DNA from 3 places in the Ruminococcus sp. RTP21358st1_G6_RTP21358_211008 genome. Region 1 is predicted to be linked to each of the others. Evidence: predicted binding sites of a transcription regulator. Region 1 holds the regulator's gene; each other region holds the start of a gene.
The links. The regulator HrcA, encoded in region 1, represses chaperone genes, less so after heat shock. The targets are predictions, from matches to a motif close to TGTTAGCACTCNNNNNNNNNGAGTGCTAACA.
Positions count from the first base shown of each region.

Region 2: a site for HrcA is predicted at 3,871-3,901, ahead of htpG (molecular chaperone HtpG). Genes of this name have one in related genera too.
Region 3: a site for HrcA is predicted at 3,363-3,393, ahead of groES (co-chaperone GroES). Genes of this name have one in related genera too.

Region 1 covers NZ_JBDGDM010000010.1:32,891-38,830, forward strand. The annotation lists gene dnaJ (molecular chaperone DnaJ) at 1-263, opposite strand, end outside; gene dnaK (molecular chaperone DnaK) at 419-2,302, opposite strand; gene grpE (nucleotide exchange factor GrpE) at 2,418-3,080, opposite strand; gene hrcA (heat-inducible transcriptional repressor HrcA) at 3,097-4,137, opposite strand; gene AB5Z12_RS05600 (TIGR00730 family Rossman fold protein) at 4,581-5,123, opposite strand; gene AB5Z12_RS05605 (chromate transporter) at 5,216-5,785, opposite strand; gene AB5Z12_RS05610 (chromate transporter) at 5,782-5,940, opposite strand, start outside.
Region 2 covers NZ_JBDGDM010000048.1:5,757-11,696, reverse strand. The annotation lists gene AB5Z12_RS16465 (DegV family protein) at 1-372, opposite strand, end outside; gene AB5Z12_RS16460 (DUF5721 family protein) at 566-1,069, shown strand; gene AB5Z12_RS16455 (sporulation initiation factor Spo0A C-terminal domain-containing protein) at 1,075-1,464, opposite strand; gene htpG (molecular chaperone HtpG) at 1,732-3,798, opposite strand; gene AB5Z12_RS16445 (hypothetical protein) at 4,142-5,940, opposite strand, start outside.
Region 3 covers NZ_JBDGDM010000035.1:35,814-41,753, forward strand. The annotation lists gene topA (type I DNA topoisomerase) at 1-1,879, shown strand, start outside; gene AB5Z12_RS13950 (DUF6783 domain-containing protein) at 2,130-2,240, shown strand; gene codY (GTP-sensing pleiotropic transcriptional regulator CodY) at 2,221-3,006, shown strand; partial or broken gene AB5Z12_RS13960 (DUF6783 domain-containing protein) at 3,077-3,154, shown strand; gene groES (co-chaperone GroES) at 3,431-3,715, shown strand; gene groL (chaperonin GroEL) at 3,760-5,382, shown strand; gene AB5Z12_RS13975 (DUF6106 family protein) at 5,627-5,940, shown strand, end outside.

The sequences.
Region 1 (5,940 bases):
CCGCCGAAACCGCCTGCTCCGCCACCGCCGCCGTTTTCAAAAGCGGCATGACCAAACTGATCATACTGTCTTCTCTTGTCCGGGTCACTTAAGACGCTGTAAGCCTCTGTTGCCTCTTTGAATTTCGCTTCAGCTTCCTTATCTCCCGGATTTACGTCGGGATGATACTTCTTGGCAAGCTGACGATATGCTTTTTTTAATGTAGCGTCATCGGCGCTCTTATCAACGCCTAAGACTTCATAGTAATCTCTTTTATCAGCCATGATTTCTTTCTTTTCCTAACTTTTTGTATTTGGTTATCTTATGGAAGACGCCAGCGGCGCATTTCCTGTAATATGTCTTTCACCACCACTGCCCGGTCATGAATCATGACCGGGCTGTAGTTTCATGTTCCGAAATATTGGAACTTATTATTCAATTAAACCTCTTTGTAGTCAGCATCTACAACATCATCGCCGTAACCTGCCTCGTTACCTCCCTGGGAAGCTCCTCCCATGTCCGGTCCCGGGCCTGCCTGACCAGCACCGCCCTGTGGGTTCTGTGCTTCATACATCTTTGCGAAAAGCTTCTGAGCACTTTCCATCATCTTCTCCTGAGCAGCTTTGATCTCAGCGACCTGAGCATCTCCGATCTCATCTGTATTTGCATATTTAGCAAGAATATCTTTTAATGCATTTAAGTCAGCCTCTACGGAAGCTTTGTCATTTGCATCCAGTTTATCACCTGCTTCTTTCAGTGCATTCTCAACCTGGAATACCATGGAGTCTGCATTGTTCTTTGTATCAATTGCCTCTTTACGTTTCTTATCCTGAGCTTCGAACTCAGCAGCTTCTTTAACAGCCTTGTCAATATCAGACTCGGACATGTTAGAACCAGCTGTGATTGTAATATGCTGCTCTTTACCTGTTCCAAGATCCTTAGCAGATACATTTACAATACCGTTGGCATCGATATCGAATGTAACCTCAATCTGCGGAACACCACGACGTGCTGGCGGGATTCCATCCAGACGGAACTGTCCAAGGGACTTATTGTCTTTCGCGAACTGACGCTCACCCTGTAATACATTGATATCTACAGCGGTCTGATTATCAGCTGCTGTGGAGAAAATCTGGCTCTTCTTGGTCGGGATTGTTGTATTTCTCTCGATCAGACGTGTTGCAATACCACCCATTGTCTCGATAGACAGGGAAAGTGGAGTAACATCAAGAAGAAGGATGTCACCTGCACCAGCCTCACCTGAAAGCTTACCACCCTGGATAGAAGCACCAAGTGCAACACACTCATCTGGGTTCAGGGCCTTGCTTGGCTCTTTGCCAGTTAACTGTCTTACTTTATCCTGTACAGCCGGGATACGTGTGGAACCACCAACCAGAAGCACCTGTCCAAGATCAGAAGCAGTAAGACCTGCATCAGAAAGTGCACGGCGAACCGGCTCTGCTGTTTTCTCAACAAGATCGTGTGTAAGTTCGTCAAATTTAGCTCTTGTAAGGTTCATATCAAAATGCTTCGGTCCTTCAGCTGTTGCTGTGATGAATGGCAGGTTGATATTGGTTGTTGTTGCGGAAGAAAGCTCTTTCTTAGCTTTCTCAGCAGCTTCTTTCAGTCTCTGAAGAGCCATCTTATCGTTGCTTAAGTCAACGCCCTCTGTTCTCTTGAACTCAGAAAGCATATAGTCTGTAATTCTCTGGTCAAAGTCATCACCACCAAGACGGTTGTTACCAGCTGTTGCCAGAACTTCGATAACTCCATCACCAATCTCAATAATGGAAACATCGAATGTACCACCACCAAGGTCATAAACCATGATCTTCTGCTCTTTCTCATTGTCAAGACCATATGCAAGAGCTGCAGCTGTAGGCTCGTTAATGATACGTTTTACATCAAGACCTGCAATCTTACCAGCATCCTTGGTTGCCTGACGCTGAGCATCATTGAAATATGCCGGAACAGTGATAACTGCTTCTGTAACAGACTCTCCAAGGTATCCTTCAGCGTCTTTTTTCAGTTTCTGAAGAATCATAGCAGAAATTTCCTGTGGGGAATATTTCTTATCGTCGATTGTTACACGGTAATCTGTACCCATCTCTCTCTTGATGGAAGAGATTGTTTTCTCTGCGTTTGTTACTGCCTGACGTTTTGCAGGCTCACCTACCAGACGCTCACCTGTCTTTGTGAATGCTACAACAGATGGTGTTGTTCTGGATCCTTCTGTATTTGCGATAACGGTTGGCTGTCCACCTTCCATAACAGCTACACAGCTGTTTGTTGTGCCTAAGTCAATACCAATGATTTTTCCCATGATAATTTTCCTCCTGTTTAAAAATTCATGGTTGCTGTCCATTACACGAACAGTAACATTTATACTTTGTTTTTAGAAAATGTCGATGAAGTTTGATTCTCCAAGCTGCTCTCTGTCAATTAGCAACTTTTACCATACTGTGTCTTACAACGAAATCCTTGTAAGTATATCCCTTCTGGAATTCCTCTACGACGATGTTCTCGCCAACGGATTCGTCCTCCACATGCATCACTGCATTATGCAGATTCGGATCAAATTCCTTGCCTACAGCTTCGATTGGCTTCACGCCCATCTCATCAAAGGCTGTCATCATCTGCTTATAGATCATCTTCATGCCTTCTGCAAATGGATCATCCTCCGGTGCCTGTGCAAGACCTCTTTCGAAGTTATCCACGATCGGAAGCATTTTTTCAACGATGTCCCTGGCACCGATGATGTACATGCTGGATTTCTCCTTCTCCGTTCTTTTACGGTAGTTATCGAATTCAGCCATGCTGCGCTTCAGTCTGTCTGTAAGCTCCTCGACCTGCTGTTCAAATTTATCTTTCTCTTTTTTCTTCTTGCCGAAGAAAGAAGTTTTTGTCTTGGTTTCCGGTTCCTTCTGAGATTCTGCTTCCTGATCTGGCTGCTCAGTTTCTTCTGTCTGTGCAGGCTCTTCGGAAGTCTCCTCTTCTGCTGTCTGGGCTGTATCTGCTGCCTCTTCTTCGCTTCCGTCTGTTACCGGAATGTCAACTGCTTCTTCCTGTACTTCGGCTTCTTTATTCATTTCTTCTGACACGCTTTCAACCGCCTTTCTAGGTTTTCTTATTTACCATTTCGTCAAGCTGGACTTTTAATTTCTTTAAGCTGTCCACTACATTCTCGTAATCCATTCGCTTGGGACCGATAATTCCAATAGTTCCACGCATTCCATCTCCCAGCTCGTAAGTAGCTGTGACCACACTGCAGTCTTTCATGGTACGTACCGGAACTTCATCCCCGATGTATACCTGAACTCCTGTGTTCTCCGGATCTCCCATTTCCTCACGGACCATATCCGCAAGTTCCTGCTTATCCTCGAAAGTGGAAATCAGCTCACTGGCTCTGGATGTATCTGCAAGCTCTGGATACTTAAATATGTTGGTCGCTCCCGATGTATATACTTTCATATCTTCTTCGTCCACGTGAATCGTAGCTGCAACTGCGTCCAGCACATCTGCAACCACACCGCTGTGGCTACCCGCCTGTTCTTTCAATCTGGCGATCATGCCCAGATTAATATCCTGGATGGGTACGCCGTTCAGGTTCGTGTTAAGAAGAAGATTCAGCTTCAGGATCGTCTGGTCATCCATCTCCTCATCAATATTAATGATCTGGTTCCGAATGACATTACCCTCACATACAACTACGGCAATCAGCTGCCGCTCATTGACTCGTGAAAGCTGAATGAACTTCAGGGTGCTTCCCTTATACTGGGGAACCGCAACCATAGCCGCATAATTGGTATTCGTGGCAAGAACCTTCGCCACCTGCTTAAGCACCTTATCCATCTTATCTGATTTCTCAATCATCAGATCACGGATTTCTGCGATCTCGGCTTCCTTCTCCCTGGTAAGCTCATCTACATAAAGGCGATAGCCTTTATCTGATGGAATTCTTCCGGCTGAGGTGTGGGGCTGTACGATGTAGCCCATATCTGTCAGGTCGGACATCTCATTTCGGATGGTAGCAGAGCTGACATTCAGATCCGGATACTTGGAAATAGTTCTGGAACCTACAGGCTCGCCTGTTTCCATATAAGTTTTGATGATTGCTTTCAGTATTTTCCGTTTGCGCTCATCTAATACTTCATCCATGAAATATCTGCTCCTTCCTGAAAAGCAGACGGTCAAACCTGATTCTGATTTCCGTCTGGCTTCTTCGAATTCCTTTTGTTAGCACTCATTATTTAGGAGTGCTAACATCTATGTTCTTAAGATACACCTCAGTATTCCTTTTGTCAATATTTTTTACAAATTTTTTTCATCTTTTTTGATAGTTTTTACCCTATACTTTACCATTCCGGCTAAATTCTCCTTACTGCAATACCTTTTGGGGTAACAAAGATACTACCAGGTATCTGCCAACGCAGTCTTATGTTTGCTGCCGCATAAATGAAAAAGATGCCTTGAGAAAATTCCCCCTGGCATCTTCTTTCCTGTATACTAATACCGCACATAGGCGATATGTCCATTTTGTAACTGTTCAGTACCTTCACAGTTATATGTTTCACAAAACAGTACCTGCTGAATAGCAGCCTCTATTTTTTATAATTTTCCAGATAGTCAAGAACTGCCGCCGGCTCATCCAGAAAAACTACCAGATCCAGCACGGAAAAATCCATGAATTTCTCCTCTGCTGTGTACTCCAGCAATGCTTTCATCCTGTCATAATATCCGTCAATGTTATACAGCACAATTGGGCGGTCAATACGTTTCAGGCTTTTCAAGGTAAAAATCTCAAAAAATTCCTCGTAAGTACCAATTCCGCCAGGTGCTACGATCGTAGCATCTGATTTTTCTTCCAGAAGTTTTTTGCGCTCTCTCATATTCTCTGTGAAAATAAATTCCGTGCATTTCTCATACAGAACTCCAGGCTGGTCAAAAAATCGGGGAGCAATTCCAAGTATGTAACCATTTTCTGCTGCCACGCCTCTGGCTGCTGCTCCCATCATTCCGGTAGCTCCGCCGCCAAACACCAGACCGTGACCTCTTTTTCCCATTGCTCTTCCAAGCTCTTCTGTTTTTTCATAATAAATGTTTTTAAGCAGTGCACTTGAAGCGCCATATACACATATGTTCAATCTGTTATCCCCCTTATTTTTTCTTCTAAACACAGGTGCAGCCTACCTGCGGCAGCACCATATACGAAAGTCAGCTGGCATATATTTTCCAGTCAGCTTCCGACAGCCGCGCAAAACAACATATTTGCCACACCGCACAAAACCATCACCAGAATGGGATTCATTTTAAATTTTCTTAAAAGCACCAGTGCGGCAGTAAAGAACACCACCATTCGAATGCATATGTTTTCCCGAAACAGTTCCAGTGCACCATTTATAAAAAAGGATGATACTAAAATGGTGACTCCTGCCTTGGCGATCATGGCCACAACCGCCGGGCGAAGGGATGTAAGAGTTCCCTGGAGAAGGGACATTTTCCGGTATTTCGTGTAAATATATGCCAGCAGGGTTACAATTATACAGGAGGGTAAAATACAGCCAAGAGTAGCCACCACTGCGCCACCAGGACCAGCAATCCTGGTTCCTACAAAGGTTGCGGAGTTTACTGCAATAGGACCAGGAGTCATCTCTGCAATGGTCACAAGATCCGAAAAAGTTTCCATAGAAAGCCAGCCATGCATAGTCACTACCTGTTCCTGTATAAGAGGCATTGCTGCATATCCACCTCCAAAGCTTAATGCACCAATCTGAAGGAAGCTGAAAAAGAGCTGAAGATAAATCATTTTTTGCTGCCCTCCTTCACAAGTGTACGCGCAAATCCAAATACAGCCACAATAAGTATTATATAAATAATGTTCACCTTCAGAAAATAGCTTGCACAAAAACTGATGACCATAATAATCACATTTACCCAGTCTTTTGACTTCGCCACGTTTTT
Region 2 (5,940 bases), on a different contig from region 1:
CTGCCCTATAGAAGCAGAACAGGAATTGAAAACATGAATCTGAACGCCTTTCTTCTCCTCATGAAGAAGACTTGCTCCAAGCACTGCACTGTTATAGGAACCACTGAGTTCAGAGGAAAGAGTAACGCAATATATATGTTCAGCTTCGCAGTCAAATGCCTTTCTGTAGCTCTCTGGCGACGGGCAGGCTGATTTCGGACATTCCGGGCAGGCGGCAACTTTCTGTAAAAAATCTGCCTGGTTAAATGTCTCATCATCTATTATATTCTCACTTCCAACAGTCAGTGTAAGCGGTACGGAAGCAAATCTTTCATCCTGTTTCCACTGCTCCAGAAGTTCTCCACAGCTATCTATCACAATTTTATAACTCAATTATATCGTCCTCTTTTCCGTAATATGTAGTTTTAAATACCACATCTATATTAACACATTACTATGTGTTTGAAAAGAGTTTTTTCTTCCATTTTCCCCCAAATTGCTTTATAATGGTTATTGTTCATCAGCAACTGATTTTCATATATTGATGTCGTCGACAGGCGACATGCCCTTTAGAAAGGAGGTCCCTATGCTCGCTTTAAAAATCACTGACCAGAAGAATTTTACCAATAAGCTTTTTCTTGGAGATACCTTCGATCTCTTCTGGCTAAACCAGGCAGAGATCATTACCAGCAATGTTTTTTCCATTGACGGCAAACTCCAAACTGATTTTTTCGATAATGATGAGCAGGAATTTTTAGCTTCCAGCCACCGTACATTCTCTCTCTGGAAAGAAGTAAAACCATTTTGTTATTCTGTTATCCGTGGAAAAAAAGCGCCTCTTTCTTTCAAAATCGTGCTTCAGTTTTCTCCGAACAAGACCGTTGCATTATTGCAGAGTTCTGCATTTTCACTTTCTCCCGAACTGATAACAGGTCTGTATTTGAATCTCCAATATAAGAATAAGACCTTGTTTTGTATTACCGGAACATCTATGAAAACCTTTCTTCCCGGTAAAGAACTGGACCACCTTTGGGAGCAATATGTGATGGATTTTTTTCATCGCAGCGGATTATCTGTAGAAGAAGTTTAATCCTGTCAGAATAGGTTCTCCATTAATTTTCCAATAGAGTTATTCTGGCATTCCACGTCTGGAACCTTGCTTTCTTTTTCATCTCCCAGATAAAAGGCGATCATATCTACAAATTCACTGTTGGTAGGTCTGTATTCCAGAGGATATCCGGCAATCTCTTCCAGTCTTTCCCGATGATTTTCCCAACATACATTTACAATTGTACGAATATCATGCTCAATATTAGATGGCTTGGATTTAAATTTCTTTGCAAGCCTTGGATAAATATCTTTTGTGATCTTCATTGGTCTTTCCTGAAATTCCATTGTCATGCGTATGGCTTCCGCCACAAAATAATATCCTTTATATTTCGATGTCGCACCAAGTTTGCGTATCGTGCCGTATACCTCTCTCATTTTTGTCCCTCCCACAATAAGTTATACTTCTGATTCTGCATCTGCAGTCAGCCCTTGATTTGCCTCTACATATAATACGAGTTAAATTTGCCTTTTTTAGCATTTTGAGACGAAAATTAAGAAAATTGTAATATTTTTTAGAGATTTCGAGATAAAATTCTATAGAAAAACAGAATAACAGGATAAACTTTTCCAATTTTTCATATAAAAAGGACAGGCGTCCTAAATGCAATACTCATTTATGCGTCTGTCCCTTTTTGTCATAACTTATTTTGTCAGCATAAGCAGAATTTCATTGCTTCTCTGAACAAATCTGGTCATCTCTTCCGGTGAAAGCTGTTTATGGCTCAGCATGGCAAGATCATACAGTTCCTCGCAAATAACCGGGGTCTTATCAGAATCCTTGTTGTCTGCTACAAACTGAACCAACGGATGTTTCGCATTCAGAACCAAAGTTTCCTGACCACCAAACATAGATGGATCCATGCCGTACATATTATACATCTTCATCATATCCTGCATACGACGGCTCTCTTCAGAAAGGGTCATCATAGCAGCAACTTTTTCATTTTTCAGATTCTCAACCTTCACTTCCAGTTTGTCATTCTTCAATGCATCTCTGAATACTTCTGTAAGAGTCTTGGAAGTCTCCTCGTCAGTAGCTTCCTCCCCACGCAGTTCTTCTGTAAGATCTGCATCAATTCTCTTAAACTGGATAGTCTGATTCTTCTGCTCCAGATGGGAAATAAAAGCGCTGTCAATATTGTGTTTCAGAATAACAGCATCCTTCTTTGCCTCACGGAACATGTTAATATACTGACTCTGCTGAACCTCATCTGTTACATAGAAGATAGTAGTCTTCTCAGGCTCTTTCTCGTCTTTCGCGCCGTCCTCTTTCTTCTCTTCTGTGGATTCAACAGTCTCTTCTGTCTTAGTCTCATCTTCTGGTTTCCTGTTCTCTTCGATGCAATCTTTCAGAGTCAGATATTTGCCATCAATGTTCTTGAAGAGGATATAATCATTCATCTTATCTGAGAACTTACTGTCCTTAATGCAGCCATATTTGATAAATGGACTGATATCATCCCAGTATTTCTCGTAGGACTCACGGTCTGTTTTACACATTCCGGTAAGCTTGTCCGCTACTTTCTTTGTAATATACTCGGAAATCTTCTTCACGAAGCCATCGTTCTGCAGTGCAGATCTGGATACATTCAGTGGAAGATCCGGACAATCAATTACACCTTTCAGAAGAAGCAGAAATTCTGGAATTACTTCCTTGATGTTATCTGCGATAAATACCTGGTTATTGTACAGTTTGATCGTACCTTCAATGGAATCATATTCTGTATTGATCTTCGGGAAGTACAGAATACCTTTCAGGTTAAACGGATAGTCCATGTTCAAATGAATCCAGAACAAAGGCTCCTTATAATCCATAAAGACTTTACGGTAAAACTCTTTATATTCCTCATCTGTACAACTGTTTGGATGTTTCATCCACAATGGCTCCGGATCACTTAAAGATACCGGACGTTTATTGATTTTTACTTTATCTTTTGCAGGAGATACTTCTACGACTTCTTTCTCACCTTTGTCATTCTCTTTCTCCTCAGTCTTAGCATCCTCGTGGATACGCTCTACAATTACATCATCATCACGAAGCTCAGCCTCATCAATGGTCTCATACTCCTGCGGTGCATTTTCCTTAGACAGATAGATATTTACCGGCATGAAAGAACAATATTTCTCAATAATCTCTCTCATACGATATTCGTTGGAAAACTCTGTACTCTCATCATTTAAAAACAGAGTAATTTCAGTACCAACTGTAGTCTTATTGCCTTCCTGCATATCATACTCTGTACCACCATCACAGGTCCAATGTACTGGAGCAGCGCCCTCTTTATAAGAAAGAGTATCAATATGAACTTCATCTGCTACCATAAATGCTGAATAAAAGCCAAGTCCAAAATGACCGATGATCTGATCATCCGTGGTCTTATCTTTATATTTGGAAAGAAACTCAGTAGCTCCTGAAAAAGCAATCTGTGTAATATACTCTTCCACTTCATCGGCCGTCATACCAAGACCTGTATCAATAAACTTCAAAGTCTTCTCTTCCGGATTCACAATAACTTGTACTTCAGCTTTGTAATCATCCGGAAGTGTGTATTCACCCATAACATCAAGTTTCTTAAGCTTCGTAATTGCATCACAACCATTGGAGATTAACTCTCTTGCAAAAATGTCGTGATCAGAATATAACCATTTCTTTATAATTGGAAAAATATTTTCACTGTTAATTGATAAACTACCATGCTTCTCAGCCATGCAGCTCACTCTCCTTTGTCTTCTTAATTATACAAACTATAGTAATACCAAACTGACTAAAAGTCAAGGAAAATTTAGCACTCATTTTGATTGAGTGCTAGTAATATTGCTGTTCACTGGTAACATTCCGCGAGGTGTTTTTTGTGAACAAAGTTCACAGAAAACCCGAGAATCTCAGCGCGAAATCATGCGAATGCATGATTTCTGTGCATCGCGAAGCGTGTTACTGGTCACGGAGTGAACAGTAACCTAGTAATTATTATTAAAAGAAGGGAGACCATTTCTGGTCTCCCTCATTCGTTCTGCTCTCATTCACAATTACTGTTTATTTGAGAATCCACTATTATTTTTTCTTATTGCGGTAAACAAGAATTCCTACAATTAAGACAATCGCAACGATCAGAATAATTACAAATGGGAGGATTGGAGTATTATCCCCGGTCTTTACTGCATTCTTCTGATTTGCATCTGTTTTGTCTGCAGCCGGTGTCAGAGTCTGATTCGGTGCAGCATTTACAGTGAAATTAACCTGCTTGGTATCCTGTGTTCCAGTATTTACCCAGTTGCTTCCATCAAACTGCTGCTGATTATATGTGACAGTCAAAGTATAATTTCCATTCTTGCCCATGCGGAAAGTTGCAGAATATGGTGCGCCGTCCCAGCTTCTTGCCTCAAGGACCTCCCAGTTCAGCGGCTGATATCTTACATCTCCCTTAATCGGATTTTCAATATCCATACCTGCGCCAACTGCAGTGAAAGTAATCTTGGTCTCTGTAGTATAGTTTCCATCGGAGCTGATTCCTGTGATACTGTTATTCCCTGCATCAGATACAATCGATCCACGGCTTACAGTGACATTAACAGATACTACAAGGCTCAGGTTATCCGGATTTGTAACACCGTCTGGAAGAGCAACAGTACCTTTCACAGAGAACTTCTGTGCTTCTGTACTGTTCTGATTATATGCACTGCCCTTTACATCCCATTTTACAGAGGCATTCATATCGCCCTTGTTTGTAGTAATCTTAACAGTAGATGGAAGCTGCAGTCCAGCTGCTGACTTCTCAACCCCGTTTGCCAGACTGATATCAGATACTTTGCCTACAGCTGTAAGCTTGGCAGCAGCTTCTGTTACTGTAAAGCTTACTGGAATATTCAGGTAATCTGTCTGATCTGTCTTAATGGAAACAGTCTGTGTATAGGTTCCTGCTGCCAATCCAACTGCCGGTGCAACAGTAAAAGATACAGACTGGTTTGCATTTGCCTCTAATTCTGAAGCAGACGGAGCACTTACTGTAAATTCGTTTCCGCTTACACTTACAGCAATACCGGTTAATTTCACATTTCCAGTATTGGATACATTGATTGTAACTGCAGCCGGTGCTTCTTTGTAACCAACTTCTTTACTGTCGAATTTCACTTCGGAAATGTCGGTAGTAAATGAAGGAGCTGGAGTAATCTCCGGAGTCACTTCCGGGGTGACTTCTGGTGTTACTTCCGGAGTGACTTCTGGTGTCACTTCTGGAGTTACCTCTGGTGTCACTTCCGGAGTTACCTCTGGTGTCACTTCTGGTGTTACTTCCGGAGTGACTTCTGGTGTCACTTCTGGAGTTACCTCTGGTGTCACTTCTGGTGTTACTTCCGGAGTGACTTCTGGTGTCACTTCTGGAGTTACCTCTGGTGTCACTTCCGGGGTAGTTTCCGGTGCAGCTGGTTTCTCTGCTGGCTGCTGATCTGTATTCGTATCATCCTGCTTCTGCTCAGCTACTGTAAGCTTTGCAATAAAGGAAACCTTTACACCTTCCTCTGTTTCATAAGTGATCGTATCACTGTATTCTCCAACAGCTGTACCTTCTCTTGGCATAACCCATGCATCAACTGATTCTCCAGCCGCAAGAGAACCCAGATCCTTTACCATAAAATGTTCCGGACTGATTTCTTTGAAATTAAGAGTGCTGTTGCCAGTATTCTTAACAGTTACATTCTTAGTCATGGAAGAGTTTGCATTTTCCTGTGTGAAGCCTGCATTTACGGTTCCAAAATCAAGTACTGCAGTACCATCTTCTGCAGTATTTTCTGCAACAATTTCTGCTGTATACACAGGTTTCTGCTGGGCAGGGGATTCAGCTGAAGCTCCCTGAT
Region 3 (5,940 bases), on a different contig from region 1:
TCGCAAGGCAGCCAAAAAAGCTGATAAGATTTATCTTGCCACTGACCCTGACCGTGAAGGAGAAGCAATTTCCTGGCACTTGATGCAGGCTCTGAAAGAAGATCCGGATAAAATGCACCGAATCACTTTCAACGAGATCACAAAGACTGCTGTAAAGGATTCCCTGAAGCATGCACGAGGTCTGAATATGAATCTTGTAGATGCACAGCAGGCGAGAAGAATGCTGGACCGTATGGTGGGTTATACCATCAGTCCGCTTCTCTGGGCGAAAGTAAAGAGAGGCTTAAGTGCTGGCCGTGTGCAGTCTGTTGCACTTCGCATCATTTGTGACAGGGAGGAGGAGATTAATTCTTTTATCCCGGAAGAATACTGGAGCCTGAATGGTGAATTCCTTGTGGATGGCGAGAAAAAGCCTCTGGAGGCTAAATTCTACGGAACAGACAAGAAGATGGATATCCACAATAAAGCTGAGATGGATGAGATTCTTAAGGTTCTTGAGAACGAAGAATTTGAGATCTCTGAGGTGAAAAAAGGCGAGAGAATCAAGAATGCTCCGCTTCCTTTTACTACCAGTACCCTGCAGCAGGAGGCATCCAAAACACTGAATTTTTCCACCCAGAAGACTATGCGTCTGGCACAGCAGCTTTATGAGGGTGTTGACATCAAGGGCAACGGTACTGTAGGTGTGATCACATACCTTCGTACTGATTCTGTACGTATTTCTGACGAGGCAGATGCGGCAGCAAGAAGCTACATCAGCAGCCAGTATGGAGAAGAATATGTGTCAGAAACTGCCAAGACAGTGAAGAAGGGACAGAAGATCCAGGATGCTCATGAGGCTATCCGCCCAACTGATATCAGCCGTACACCTGTACAGATAAAAGAATCCCTTACACGAGATCAGTTCCGATTGTATCAGCTGATCTGGAAGCGGTTTGCGGCCAGCCGTATGGCTCCTGCAAAGTATGAGACTACCTCTGTAAAAGTGGCTGGTGGAGATTATACGTTCACTGTGTCCGCTTCCAAGGTGGCATTTGACGGCTTCCTTTCGGTATATATGCAGGAAGAGGATATGAAGAAGGGAAATGTGTTAAGCCAGAGCCTGAGTAAAGGCATGAAGCTGAAGCTGAAAGAGTTAAAGCCGGAACAGCATTTTACCCAGCCGCCGGCACATTATACAGAGGCTTCCCTGGTAAAGACCATGGAGGAACTTGGAATCGGCCGTCCGAGTACTTATGCACCGACCATCACCACCATTATCAGCCGCCGTTATGTTTCAAAGGAGCAGCGTAACCTTTATGTGACAGAGTTGGGCGAGGTGGTAAACAGTATTATGAAACAGGCGTTCCCAAGCATTGTGGACGTGAATTTCACGGCTACCATGGAGGGACTTCTGGACTGTGTGGAGAATGGTACTGTACAGTGGAAGACAGTAGTCCGGAACTTCTATCCGGATCTGAAACATGATGTGGATGCTGCCCAGGAAGAGCTGGAGAAAGTAGACATCCATGATGAAGAGACCGATGTGATCTGTGATAACTGTGGTCGTCATATGGTGATTAAATATGGTCCTCACGGACGTTTCCTTGCATGCCCGGGATTTCCGGAATGCCGCAATACCAAGCCTTACTATGAAAAGATTGGTGTAGCCTGCCCGAAGTGTGGTAAGGAAGTGGTGCTTAAGAAGACGAAGAAAGGCCGTAAGTATTACGGCTGTGAAGATAATCCGGAATGTGACTTTATGTCATGGCAGAAGCCGTCGGATAAGAAATGTCCGGTGTGCGGAAGCTACATGGTGGAAAAAGGAAATAAACTGGTGTGCAGCCAGGAGACCTGTGGCTATGTAGAAGCCAGGCCGAAGGATGAAAAAGAAAATTAAGGTTGCTGTGAAGGGTGCGAGCAGTAACAAATTAAGGAATTTCCGGGGAAAATCCCCTGCAAGGCAGCTGTATTATGTTTTGCAGGGGATTTTTTAAATAAAAGCTCTATTACTTCCATTGTTTGATGAATAGTTTCAAAAACGTGATATTTTCAGAAAAGCTAAACAAAATTGAAAAATAGTAAAAAATAGCTTGTAAATAGTTTGAAAAACGTGTAGTATTAGAATAACAGTTAAAGCCAGAGCATGTCTGAAAAGGCTTTCTGCAAAGTGGAGCGTACAGATTGCGGGAATGATTTTTTTAACAGGCTCTCATGTAACAAAAGCGAAGGGAGGACAAAATGAGCGTTCAGTTACTTGATAAAACAAGAAAAATCAATAAACTTCTCCATAACAGCAGTTCCAGCAAGGTGGTTTTTAATGATATCTGCCAGGTTCTGATGGATACTTTAAGTTCTAATATCCTGGTTCTCAGCAAGAAAGGCAAGGTGCTTGGTGTAAGTTTTTGCCCGGGAGTTGAGGAAATCCGGGAACTGATAGCTGATGAGGTGGGCGGTCATGTTGACCCTCTGCTGAATGAGCGCTTTTTAGGAGTATTATCCACCAAAGAGAACGTGAATCTCCAGACACTTGGCTTTGAGCATGTTTCCAGCAGCTATCAGGGAATCATCAATCCTATTGATATTGCAGGAGAACGTCTTGGAACGGTGTTTATGTACCGCAAGGATCGTCCATACGATATTGAGGATATTATTGTCAGTGAATACGGCACCACAGTTGTAGGTCTTGAGATGATGCGAGCTGTACATGAAGAGAATGCTGAGGAAGACCGAAAGAAACAGGTTGTGAAATCTGCTTTTAACACACTTTCTTTCTCTGAACTGGAAGCTATCATCCATATTTTTGATGAGCTTGACGGAGATGAGGGAATTCTTGTTGCCAGCAAGATTGCAGACAGAGTAGGTATTACCAGATCAGTAATCGTAAATGCACTCCGCAAGTTCGAGAGCGCGGGCGTTATTGAGTCCCGGTCATCCGGTATGAAGGGAACCTATATCAAGGTTCTCAATGAAGTGATCTTTGATGAATTAGAAGAGATTAAGGCCCAGAGAAATAAAAAGGCCTGAGTGAATTCAATAAATAATAAACAAGTGTACAGAAGAACTGTTTTCTTTCGAACGTGTTTGAAAAAGGCTTTCTGCAAATTGTGAAATGCAGATTGCGGGAATGATTTTTCAAACACGCTCTGGAGGGCAGTTCTTTTTTTGTGTGTAACAGGAAAATTCATTGGAATTCACTATTACACCAAAAAGTTTTAACGGTCAGGCTTCAAAAGCGGCGAAACAAAAAAATCAGAAAATTTTTAAAGTGAGAAAACAAGAGAAAAAAAGAGCATAAAAGAGAATAAAACAGAATATACTTGAAAATGTAACTATGAAAAGAGTTGCACAAATAACGATAATTCAATAATATAATGAACAGTGATTAGCACTCAGCAATAATGAGTGCTAGTAAGAAAAAGGAAAACAATTCTAAAGGAGGACATAGATCATGAAATTAGTTCCATTAGGCGACAGAGTTGTATTAAAACAGTTAGAAGCAGAAGAGACAACAAAATCCGGTATCGTTCTTCCGGGACAGGCACAGGAGAAACCACAGCAGGCAGAGGTAATCGCTGTAGGACCTGGCGGAGTCGTTGACGGGAAAGAAGTGAAAATGGAAGTTACTGTAGGCGACAAGGTTATCTATTCCAAATATTCAGGAACAGAGGTTAAGCTTGACGGTGAAGAGTATATCATCGTAAAACAGAGCGATATTCTTGCAATTGTGAAATAAGACATAACCTTATAAATAACTTGAAATCAGGAGGATGATTCATTATGGCAAAAGAGATTAAATATGGCGCAGAAGCCAGAACAGCATTAGAGGCTGGTGTAAATAAACTTGCTGATACCGTAAGAGTAACACTTGGTCCGAAAGGAAGAAACGTAGTACTTGATAAACAGTTCGGTGCTCCGCTTATCACAAACGATGGTGTTACAATCGCAAAAGAGATCGAGCTTGAGGATGCTTTCGAGAACATGGGAGCTCAGCTGATCAAGGAAGTTGCATCCAAGACAAACGATGTAGCTGGTGATGGTACTACAACTGCTACTGTACTTGCCCAGGCAATGGTTCATGAAGGAATGAAGAATCTGGCAGCAGGTGCTAACCCGATCGTTATGAGACGCGGTATGAAGAAAGCTACAGATGCTGCTGTAGAAGCAATTAAGAACATGAGCCAGAAAGTAAGCGGAAAGAAACAGATCGCAAACGTTGCATCTATTTCCGCCGGAGATAAAGAAGTCGGAGAGCTTGTTGCAAATGCAATGGAAAAAGTTTCCAACGACGGTGTTATTACTGTAGAAGAGTCCAAGACCATGCACACAGAGCTTGACCTTGTAGAAGGTATGCAGTTTGACCGTGGATATATTTCCGCATACATGTCCACTGATATGGAGAAGATGGAAGCAAACCTTGAGGATCCATATATTCTGATCACAGACAAGAAAATCTCCAACATTCAGGAAGTTCTTCCGCTGCTGGAGCAGATCGTACAGGCTGGAGCAAAACTTCTTATCATCGCTGAAGATGTTGAGGGTGAGGCTCTTACCACTCTGATCGTAAACAAATTAAGAGGAACCTTCCAGGTAGTAGCTGTAAAAGCTCCTGGCTATGGTGACAGAAGAAAAGAAATGCTTCAGGATATCGCAATTCTGACAGGTGGTACTGTAATTTCTGACGAGGTAGGTCTTGAACTGAAAGATGCTACAATGGCTCAGTTAGGACGTGCAAAATCTGTTAAAGTTGCAAAAGAGAATACTGTTATTGTCGATGGTATGGGAGATAAAGAAGCAATTGCCAATCGTGTTGCCCAGATCCGTGCTCAGATTGAGGAGACAAAATCTGATTTCGACAGAGAGAAGCTTCAGGAAAGACTTGCAAAACTTGCAGGCGGTGTAGCAGTGGTTCGTGTTGGTGCAGCTACTGAGACTGAGATGAAAGAAGCAAAACTTCGTATGGAAGATGCTCTTGCAGCTACCAGAGCAGCTGTTGAAGAAGGAATCATTGCAGGAGGCGGTTCTGCATATATCCACGCTTCCAAAGAGGTTGCAAAACTTGCGGCAGATCTTGAGGGAGATGAGAAGACTGGTGCAAACATCATCCTGAAAGCACTGGAAGCTCCGCTGTTCCGTATTGCTGCTAATGCAGGTCTTGAAGGTGCAGTTATCATCAACAAAGTAAGAGAGTCTGAGCCAGGTGTTGGTTTTGATGCTCTGAACGAGAAATATGTAAACATGGTAGACGAGGGAATCCTTGATCCTGCAAAGGTTACAAGAAGTGCTCTTCAGAACGCAACAAGTGTTGCTTCTACTCTGCTTACAACTGAGTCTGTTGTTGCAAATATCAAAGAAGATACTCCGGCAATGCCAGCTGGCGGTCAGGGTATGGGAATGATGTAATTTCCGGCAGCGGAAAACAGAACGGAAAATCCATGAAAGGATTTTTGAAGGTATAATTCAGAACTCATAAGGGTCGGTGTCAAAGACGCTGGCCCTTTTGCATTCAATAAAAGTCATTTTTTACTGTTACTGTGTATTGGCAATATTCCGTGTTTTATCAGGAACAATGTTCACAGGAAAACTTTTGTGTGTTATACTTAGAACAACATGCCGGCTGGCAAAAAAAACAAAGGAGAATTGTAATATGAGCGATTTGTATTCCGAGCTGCTTGTAAAAAAAGAGCGGACCGCAAAGGACAGGCTGGTAAAAGGCAGTATCATTGCACTGATCGTGCTTCTGGTACTCGCAGGACTGTTTATTATGCCCCCGCTTCTGATCGCGGCAATTGTACTGGGAGTCTGTGCCTATCTTTTTATTTTTCCAGGAACTGATCTGGAATTTGAGTACTTGTTTGTAAACGGAGAACTTGACATTGACAAGATCATGGCAAAGTCCAAGCGAAAAAGAGTAAAAAGCCTGAATATTACAGAATGTGATATTATGGCACCCCTTAATTC